DNA from 2 places in the Terribacillus jepli genome. Region 1 is predicted to be linked to the other one. Evidence: riboswitches for the same ligand, from Rfam matches in the RefSeq annotation. Region 1 holds a riboswitch; the other holds the start of a gene.

The links. A riboswitch is a leader RNA that binds a small molecule or an ion and turns the genes downstream of it on or off. The one in region 1 is predicted to bind S-adenosylmethionine.
Region 2: it holds a riboswitch for S-adenosylmethionine, as region 1 does, so the genes downstream of both, AB1K91_RS16660 (LLM class flavin-dependent oxidoreductase) here and metK (methionine adenosyltransferase) in region 1, are expected to answer to the same signal.

Annotation. Positions count from the first base shown of each region.
Region 1 is NZ_JBFEGH010000002.1:9,174-13,580, forward strand. Features, by position in the region: gene asnB (asparagine synthase (glutamine-hydrolyzing)) at 1-1,193, opposite strand, end outside; gene metK (methionine adenosyltransferase) at 1,329-2,528, opposite strand; SAM riboswitch class I at 2,711-2,815, opposite strand; gene pckA (phosphoenolpyruvate carboxykinase (ATP)) at 3,004-4,407, shown strand, end outside.
Region 2 is NZ_JBFEGH010000017.1:57,595-62,001, reverse strand. Features, by position in the region: gene AB1K91_RS16670 (CAP domain-containing protein) at 1-658, shown strand, start outside; gene AB1K91_RS16665 (DnaJ family domain-containing protein) at 731-1,102, shown strand; SAM riboswitch class I at 1,115-1,216, shown strand; gene AB1K91_RS16660 (LLM class flavin-dependent oxidoreductase) at 1,294-2,658, shown strand; gene AB1K91_RS16655 (S66 family peptidase) at 2,677-3,702, opposite strand; gene AB1K91_RS16650 (arsenate reductase/protein-tyrosine-phosphatase family protein) at 3,828-3,995, shown strand; gene AB1K91_RS16645 (hypothetical protein) at 4,123-4,407, shown strand, end outside.

The DNA of each region.
Region 1 (4,407 bases):
ACACGGGCCAGCAATGCCTTGGCAGGTCCCGGGATGCTGTCGAACATACGCAGGGACTCTGGCTCACGATAGATATTGTATCCGCCGAACAGTTCGTCGGAACCTTCGCCTGAAAGGGCAACGGTCACATGCTTGCTGGCTTCCCTTGCCACGAAGTACAGTGCCACAGCGGAAGGGTCAGCTAATGGATCATCCATATGCCACATGATTTTCGGAAGCTTTTCAAGATATTCTTCCGGTGTGATGATGTGCGAATAGTTTTCCACGCCGATTTTTTCAGCTGTTTCTTTCGCCACATCCACCTCAGAATAGCCTTCACGCTCGAACCCTACGGAAAATGTCTTTAAGTTCGGGTTGAATTCCTTTGCGATTGCCACGATGACGGAGGAATCGATTCCGCCTGAAAGGAAGGAACCGACTGGTACATCACTTCGCATATGTTTGCTGACGGAATCATACAGCACGTCCTGAATTCGGGTGATCCAAGCTTGCTTGTCCATGATTTTCGGTGAGAATGTCGCATGCCAGTAGCGATGGAATTCGATTGGTTCACCTTCGCGTTTTACGAAGTAATGACCTGGTTCTACCTTTTTGATACCTTCTGTCATAGAGAACGGATCGGGTACGTATTGGTAGCTCAGATATTGCTGCAGCGATTCTGTATCCACAGTATCGGATTCTTCAAGAAGGGTGATGCTTTTCTTCTCGGAAGCAAAGAAGATTTCCTCGTCAGTCTCTTTATAGAAGAGCGGCTTGATGCCGAACGGATCACGAGCTCCGTAGAATGTCTTCTTTTCTTTATCCCAGATCAAAATGCTGAACATACCGCGAAGCTCCTTGAATGCTTCCGCTCCGTATGTATGGTACATCGCTGCGATGACCTCGGTATCGGATTCTGTCTTGAACTCAGAACCTTTCTCCAGCAATTCTTCACGAAGTTCTACATAATTGTAGATTTCTCCGTTAAACACCATCCAAATTTTCTCATCATCGTAGCTTAGCGGCTGGACACCAGCCTCGATGTCAATGATACTCAAACGGCGGAAACCGAATGATACATGCTCGTCATGGTAATATCCTTCATCATCCGGGCCACGGTGCGTGATGATGTTGTTCTGTTGTTTGAATTTATCCTTATCAGCTTGCGTTAGTTGTTTTACGTTTTTTCTGATGACGCCAATCAAACCACACATTTACTTATTAGCCTCTCTTTCATTACTTCTAGCCATTAATTATAGCATAAAACAATTCGGTTCTTGAAGGAAGATTATGGGCGCCGACGCAAAAAAAGCAAGAGCGGAAGATGCCGCTCTTGCTTTTACAGTTGATTATGCGAATGTATAGCTTTCCAGCTGCACTGCTCTGTCTGTCCGCTCCCAAGGGAAGTTTTTATCTGTACGTCCGAAGTGACCGTACGCAGCAGTATCTTTATAGATTGGCTGGCGCAAGTTCAGCATCTTGATGATGCCGGCAGGTCGAAGGTCGAATAGCTCGCGTACTGCTTTGACCAATGCTTCCTCGGTTTGTTTGCCTGTTCCGAAAGTATCGATGCTGATGGAAACGGGCTCAGCCACACCGATTGCATAAGCAAGCTGTACTTCACATTTATCCGCAAGACCTGCTGCAACGATGTTCTTCGCCACATAACGCGCCGCATAAGCGCCGGAACGATCCACTTTCGTTGCGTCTTTGCCGCTGAATGCACCGCCGCCATGGCGTGCATAACCGCCATACGTATCAACGATGATTTTACGGCCAGTCAATCCAGCATCACCTTGCGGACCGCCGATAACGAAACGGCCTGTCGGGTTGATGATATATTTCGTATTTTCGTCTAGCAGCTCTGCTGGCACAACAGGTTTGATCACAAGCTCTTTTAGATCAGCATGGATCTGTGCTTGCTCCGCTTCAGGATGATGCTGTGTAGAGATGACGATCGTATCAATCCGTACAGGCTGATCGTTTTCGTCATATTCCACCGTTACTTGTGTTTTCCCATCCGGGCGTAAGTAATCCACGACTTCCTCTTTGCGTATGTTCGCCAATTGCTTGGAAAGACGGTGAGCCAATGAGATTGGCAGCGGCATGAATTCCGGTGTTTCATTGCTGGCATACCCGAACATCAATCCTTGGTCACCAGCACCGATGGCATCGATTTCTTCATCAGTCATCAAACCTTCGCGGGCCTCAAGCGCTTGATCGACGCCGCCTGCGATATCGGGTGATTGTTCATCGATTGCTGTCAGCACTGCACATGTATCGGCATCAAAGCCGTATTTAGCACGTGTATAACCAATTTCCTTGATTGTCTTACGCACGATGCTTTGGATATCTACATAAGCGTTCGTTGTGATTTCGCCAGCTACTAGTACAAGACCAGTCGTAACTGTCGTTTCACAAGCTACACGGGCGTTCGGATCCTTGGATAGGATTTCATCTAATATAGCATCCGAAATCTGGTCACAGATTTTATCCGGGTGGCCTTCAGTAACGGATTCTGAGGTAAATAATCGACGATTAGCAGTCATTCTGCCAAATCCCCCTTCAACTACGATTAATACGGAAGTTTTACTCTTTCCAAGTATGTTATTAAGAAACTTGATAATGGGTGAAGGTGAAAGAACACTACAGCAAGTATTGTTCTTTTTCTATTATTAAGCCGTTACATGAAAAAAACCTTCCATCATAACAGAAGGCTGGCTTATTCCCTCTCTTATCGTTCAAGGTATCCCTTGCTCAGGTTGAGCACCATTTCACAAATGTGACGGTTGCCGGGTTTCTTAGGGCCTGTCCCTCCGCCTACTCTGAATAAGAGTGTTTTCCGTTCGCAACTATGTTATCGAAACAGCCTTCAGAAGTCAACCAAATCCTGCAATTGCCGACAAATCTTATCGGAATTATCCGTCAACTAATTCTCGGCTAATGATTGCAAATCAAAATAGTATGTATTAATATTTTAATGCGTTATACTAATTTAAAATCAATTCAAAAGGCGGGATCTATATGCGAATGATGCACGCAGTAACAGCGTTAGAGGAATTGCGCAACCAATCCAATATGAAAAGGAACCTATCTGCGGCTCAATTGACTGAGGCGGCATTGTCCCGCCAAGAGGCACGCTTGACAGAAACAGGTGCCTTGCGGGCAGCTACCGGCAAATATACCGGCCGCTCTCCAAAAGATAAGTTCATTGTCAAAGATGAACTTTCTGAAAACAAGGTGGACTGGGGCAAAGTGAATCAGCCAATAAGTGAAGCCACTTTCGATCATCTGTTAGGCAAAGTCGTCGATCATTTGCAGGCAAAAGAAGAAGTATTCTCATTCCAGGGATTTGCAGGAGCCGATGAACGCTATCACCTGCCGATACAGGTGATCAACGAATACGCATGGCATAACTTATTCGCCCATCAGCTGTTCATCAGGCCGAGTGATGAGGAACTGGCATCCCATAAGCCTTCTTTCACTGTCATCTCTGCTCCAGGCGTAAAAGCTGATCCGTTGGTCGATGGCACCAATTCGGAAGCTTTTGTGATCGTTTCCTTCAAACAGCGTATGATTGTGATTGGCGGCACGGAATATGCCGGTGAAATGAAAAAATCCATCTTCTCTGTAATGAACTTCCTGCTTCCGCAGCAGGAAATCATGCCGATGCACTGTTCTGCCAATGTAGGTGCAGATGGCGATACTGCTCTATTCTTCGGTCTATCCGGAACGGGTAAGACGACGCTTTCCGCCGATCCGAACCGGCCTTTGATCGGGGATGATGAACATGGCTGGTCACCAGATGGCATTTTCAATATCGAAGGCGGCTGTTACGCAAAGTGCATCAATCTTTCCGCAGAAAAAGAGCCTGAAATCCATGGTGCGATCAAATTCGGAACAATCCTTGAAAATGTATCCGTTGATGAAGCCGGCATTTGTGATTATGAAGATGGCTCCGTTACAGAAAACACACGTGCTGCCTACCCGATCGACTATATCAAGGGCAGTTTACCGAAAAGCTTGGCGCCCCATCCCAAAACGATCATCTTTTTGACTGCGGATGCAACTGGCGTGCTGCCTCCGATCAGCAAGCTGACGACCGAACAGGCAATGTACCATTTCTTGAGCGGCTATACGAGCAAACTTGCTGGCACGGAGCGTGGTGTGACGGAACCGGAAGCGACATTCTCTACCTGCTTCGGAGCCCCTTTCCTGCCGCTGGCACCATCCGTATATGCTGATATGTTGGGTGACAAAATCAGCGAGCATCAGGCAGAAGTGTATTTAGTCAATACTGGCTGGACCGGCGGAGATTATCATTCGGGTTCCCGGATGAAGCTTGCTTATACAAGAACGATGGTACAGGCAGCACTTCGTGGGGAGTTACGCGATGTCGATACAATCCAAGATCCCATTTTTGGCCTG
Region 2 (4,407 bases), on a different contig from region 1:
AAATAAATGGGTGAATGACTATCTATCAGCTTATAACATTAACATTAATGTTGATAGCTTGCTAGCGAAGTATAATAAGCAACAGCCTGCTCAACAAGAGAAAGCACAAACTCAAGCACCTAAGCAAGAAGAAGCAAAAGCACCTGCTTCTAATAAAAAAGAGCAAAAAGAAGAAAAAGCTGATGAGCAAGCAACTGAACAAAAAGCACAAGCTCCAGCACAAAAACAAGAAACTGCTTCTGACAGCAAACAAACAGAAGACAAGCAAGCTACTGAAGGCCTGAGTGCATTCGAACAACAAGTAGTGGACTTGACTAACAAAGAGCGTGAAAAAGCTGGTCTCAAGCCGTTGAAAGCAGACGCCGAACTAAGCAAAGTAGCACGTGCAAAATCCCAGGATATGGCGGACAAAGGCTACTTCGATCATAACAGCCCGACTTACGGTTCTCCGTTCGACATGATGAAATCTTTCGGAATCTCTTATAAAACTGCTGGTGAAAACATCGCCCAAGGTCAAAAGACTCCAGAAGAAGTCGTGGAAGCTTGGATGAACAGCCAAGGTCACCGTGAAAACATCCTAAACCCTGATTACACAAACATCGGTGTAGGTTATGTAGAAAACGGTAACTATTGGACACAGCAATTCATTGGTAAATAATTCAGATTATTGTATAATGAAAAGCAACCGATTGTGAATCGGTTGCTTTTTTTGCATTTTTGGAGGGATTGTATGGATCTGATTTCGCTGCTTGCGGAAGAAAGGATAAAAAAGGCGGAAGAAAGTGGAGAATTCCGCAACCTTCCTGGTACAGGAAAACCTTTGGTACTGGAGGATTTATCCGGTGTACCAGAGGATATGCGGATGAGCTATAAGGTTCTGAAGAATGCCGGCTATATCCCACCTGAAATGGAGCTGCAAAAAGAAATTGTAGCACTGCGCGATTTACTGCGTGCTTGTACGGATGATTCGGAGCGAGCGGATTATCGGAAACGGATCAGCGAAAAGGAGATTCAATACGAAGCATTGCTTCAGAAACTCAAGAGAAATTCGCCAAGTGCACTGAATCAATACCGGGAACGGATTGAAAACAAACTAACATAATCACATAGTATTTTCTTATCACGAGAGGTGGAGGGACTGGCCCTTGGAAGCCTCGGCAACAGGCAGGGATGCACTGTGCCAATTCCAGCAGACGACAAGTCTGACAGATAAGAGGAGCTTTTACCTTGGATAAGGAGCCTCTTCTGTAAAACGGAAGAGGCTTTTTTACATATGCAGAGGAGTGGAGAATGATGACGAAACAAATTATCTTGCAAGCATTTGATATGACATCCGCTATGCACAATGCCCATGGTTTATGGAAGCATCCGGAGAACAGACGGCATCGGGAATACAAGTCGCTGGACTACTGGGTCGAGCTTGCGCGTCTTTTGGAAAAAGGAAAGTTCGATGCAGTGTTTTTTGCTGATGTGCTTGGTGTTTATGATGTTTATGGAGGGGATGAAAAGGCAGCATTGCGTGACGGGGTCCAAGTGCCGCTGAATGATCCAGCTTTTGCTATCCCGGCTATGGCAGCGGTGACAGAGCATCTTTCCTTCGCTGTCACAGTCAGTACATCGTACGAGCAGCCATTCCATAATGCACGAAAATTCTCTACGCTCGACCATTTGACCAAGGGTCGTGTCGCTTGGAATATCGTTACATCTTACTTGCCGAATGCGGCCCGGAATTTCGGGCTGGAGAAAATGGTCAAGCATGATGAACGTTACAGAATAGCCGAGGAATTCCTGGAGGTTTCCTATAAATTGCTTGAAGATAGCTGGGAAGAGGATGCGGTTGTGTCGGATCCGGCAAGAGGTGTGCTCGTGGACCCGGAAAAGGTACATCGTATCAAGCACAAGGGCAAATACTTCTCAGTCGAAGGACCGCATGTCAGTGAACCGTCACCGCAGCGCACGCCAGTGCTTTACCAAGCCGGTACTTCTGAAAAAGGACGGGAATTCGCAGCCAGGCATGCTGAATGTGTATTCGTTGGCGGACCTACACCAGAAAAGATCAATTACTATATCGAGGATATCAAAACGCGGGCAGAAGCGTATGGCAGAAGCCGTGCTGAAATCAAAGCATTCACTTTCCTGAATGTGGTCGTTGCCGAAACGGAAGAGAAAGCGCAGGCGAAATATGAGGAAATCAAGAAATATTGGAGTGCAGATGCAGCCAAAGCCCAGTATGGCGGATCGACTGGTTATGACTTAGCTTCCTATGAAAATGAAGATGAATTGTTCACATACAAGCATACAGAACAAGGGCAATCGCGGGCTGCGTATTTGACAAAGGATGCTGCTAAGCCCTTCACTGTCAAAGAAATACAGGAGAAATTCAGCAAGCCGGCTGAGATGGATATCATCGTCGGGAGTCCTGAACAGGTGGCTGACAAGATAGAAGATCTCTTTGTGCGAAGCGGGGTCGATGGCTTCAATTTGACGCATTACATTACGCCGAAGGACTTGGTAGACTTTGTTGAATTAGTCGTGCCAATCCTGCAGAAGCGAGGATTATACAAAAAGGAGTATGCAGAAGGAACATTCCGGGAGAAATTATATGGACATCCGCATCTTACCGGGGCGCATCCGGCGAAACAAGGAAAGAGGAGCTGAAGCATCAGCTCCTTTTTTCTATTCCAGATAAGTCAAAATGCCATTGCCTTCTTGATAAGAGACTGTTGCCAAAGCGCCATTGATCATCGTTAACTGCGGCGGCATATGTCCAATATCTGTATCATAAATGATCGGCAATCCGATTTCATCGGCGAATTCATGGATCATTTGCTCCACGGTGTAATCTTCTGAAGGTGTGCTCCGGGCGGGTCTGCCGAATAATACACCGCTTGCCCGATCGAACCAGCTGTGTTCTTTCAGATGCCAAAGGTTTCGGTACGCTTCGGCTGATGCCCAATCAGCCCATTCCAGATAGATGATCGTATTTTCTTCAAATGTTTCACGCCATTTCTGAATAGGTGCGTATTTTGTTCCAGCGATGACGGTCAGCGTATTCAGACAGCCGCCGATCAATCGGCCGGTAAAAGAGACCGGTTGGCCTGTGGTGGATTTCCATTGCGTTTTACTGTCCAGATCAAATCCTGCTGCATCGTCCTGTGCGAATAGCTTATCCCAAGAGGACTGGTACATAGGCGAGGAGTACTGGACAAAGTTTTTACGAGACGGCGCTGATAAAACCTTATGCCATTGCTTTGTCGTTTCATCGAGTGCTTCCATATGCAAATCGAAGAAATTGGTCGCATGGGCAGTGGCGATGGTTGTTTGCAGGGTATAACTGCAGAGAAGTGTACTTGTATCGGAATAACCAATCAGCCATTTTGGTTTATTTGAAGCTAGTTTGTCCCAATCGAGCTTTGCTAATACTTGGACAAGCAGTTCTCCGCCCCATGGCGGCATGATGGCATCAATTCCGGGGTCGGTAAGGTAGCTCATCAGTTCGGTTGCCCGGTTTTCAGCGCAGCTGCTTCTGGCGGCTTTTTGAGTCCAGACGGTATCCCCTATGATCACATGTTGTCCCAGCTTCTCCAGCTGATCTTTAGCTTTATGTATTCGGGAATGGAGGGAAGCTGGGACTCCGCTGGATGGTGCTGTGATGGCAAAGGTGGAGTTGGGTGTGAGAGCAGTTGGAAAGATGGTCGACATCAGTATCATCCTTTCTTTTCCATATTATAGCATTGGTGTTCTGCTGTTTGAACAGATGTTCTGCGGGGAATGGAATAGCAGATATCCACACATATTCGCATTTATAAAACGAGGGAGTTGAGTGAATGATAAACGTGTTGTTTATTTGTTTAGGCAACATCTGCCGCTCGCCGGTGGCTGAGACGATTTTAGGCAAACGGATAGAGGGAGCAGGATTATCCGGGCTTTCGACTCCGCCGGAACCGGTCATTGGCTCGAGGGAAAAAGAAAAAGTTACATCCTTCTGCCGGTGAGCTTCTGGCAAAAGGGCATTCCAATAGTTGAGAAACTAGCGAAGCAAGTGCAGACTGCTGGATGCAGGGTGTGCGGAATTGTACGAGGCAATATAAAACAACAGATACGGTGGAAGGAGCCGGTTTGATGAAAAGTAAGTTCACGTTAGGTTTAACGATTGGTGCTACTGTCGGCGGCTTAATTTCGTTATGTGATGCACAGACAAGGGAGCACGTAAGAGGCAATTTGATGCGTGCTGGTTCTGAAGCAGTTTTTTACCTCCGCAATCCTGGTGTCTTCGTGGATGATGTAAAAACGTCTTATGCGCGAGTGGCGACCAGTTTATCCACTTCGGCCGATAAGGGCTTGAGAGGATTGGAGGAAGTCCAGCATGCACTGCAGAAAGTGAGCAAGCTGGACGATCAAATCGAA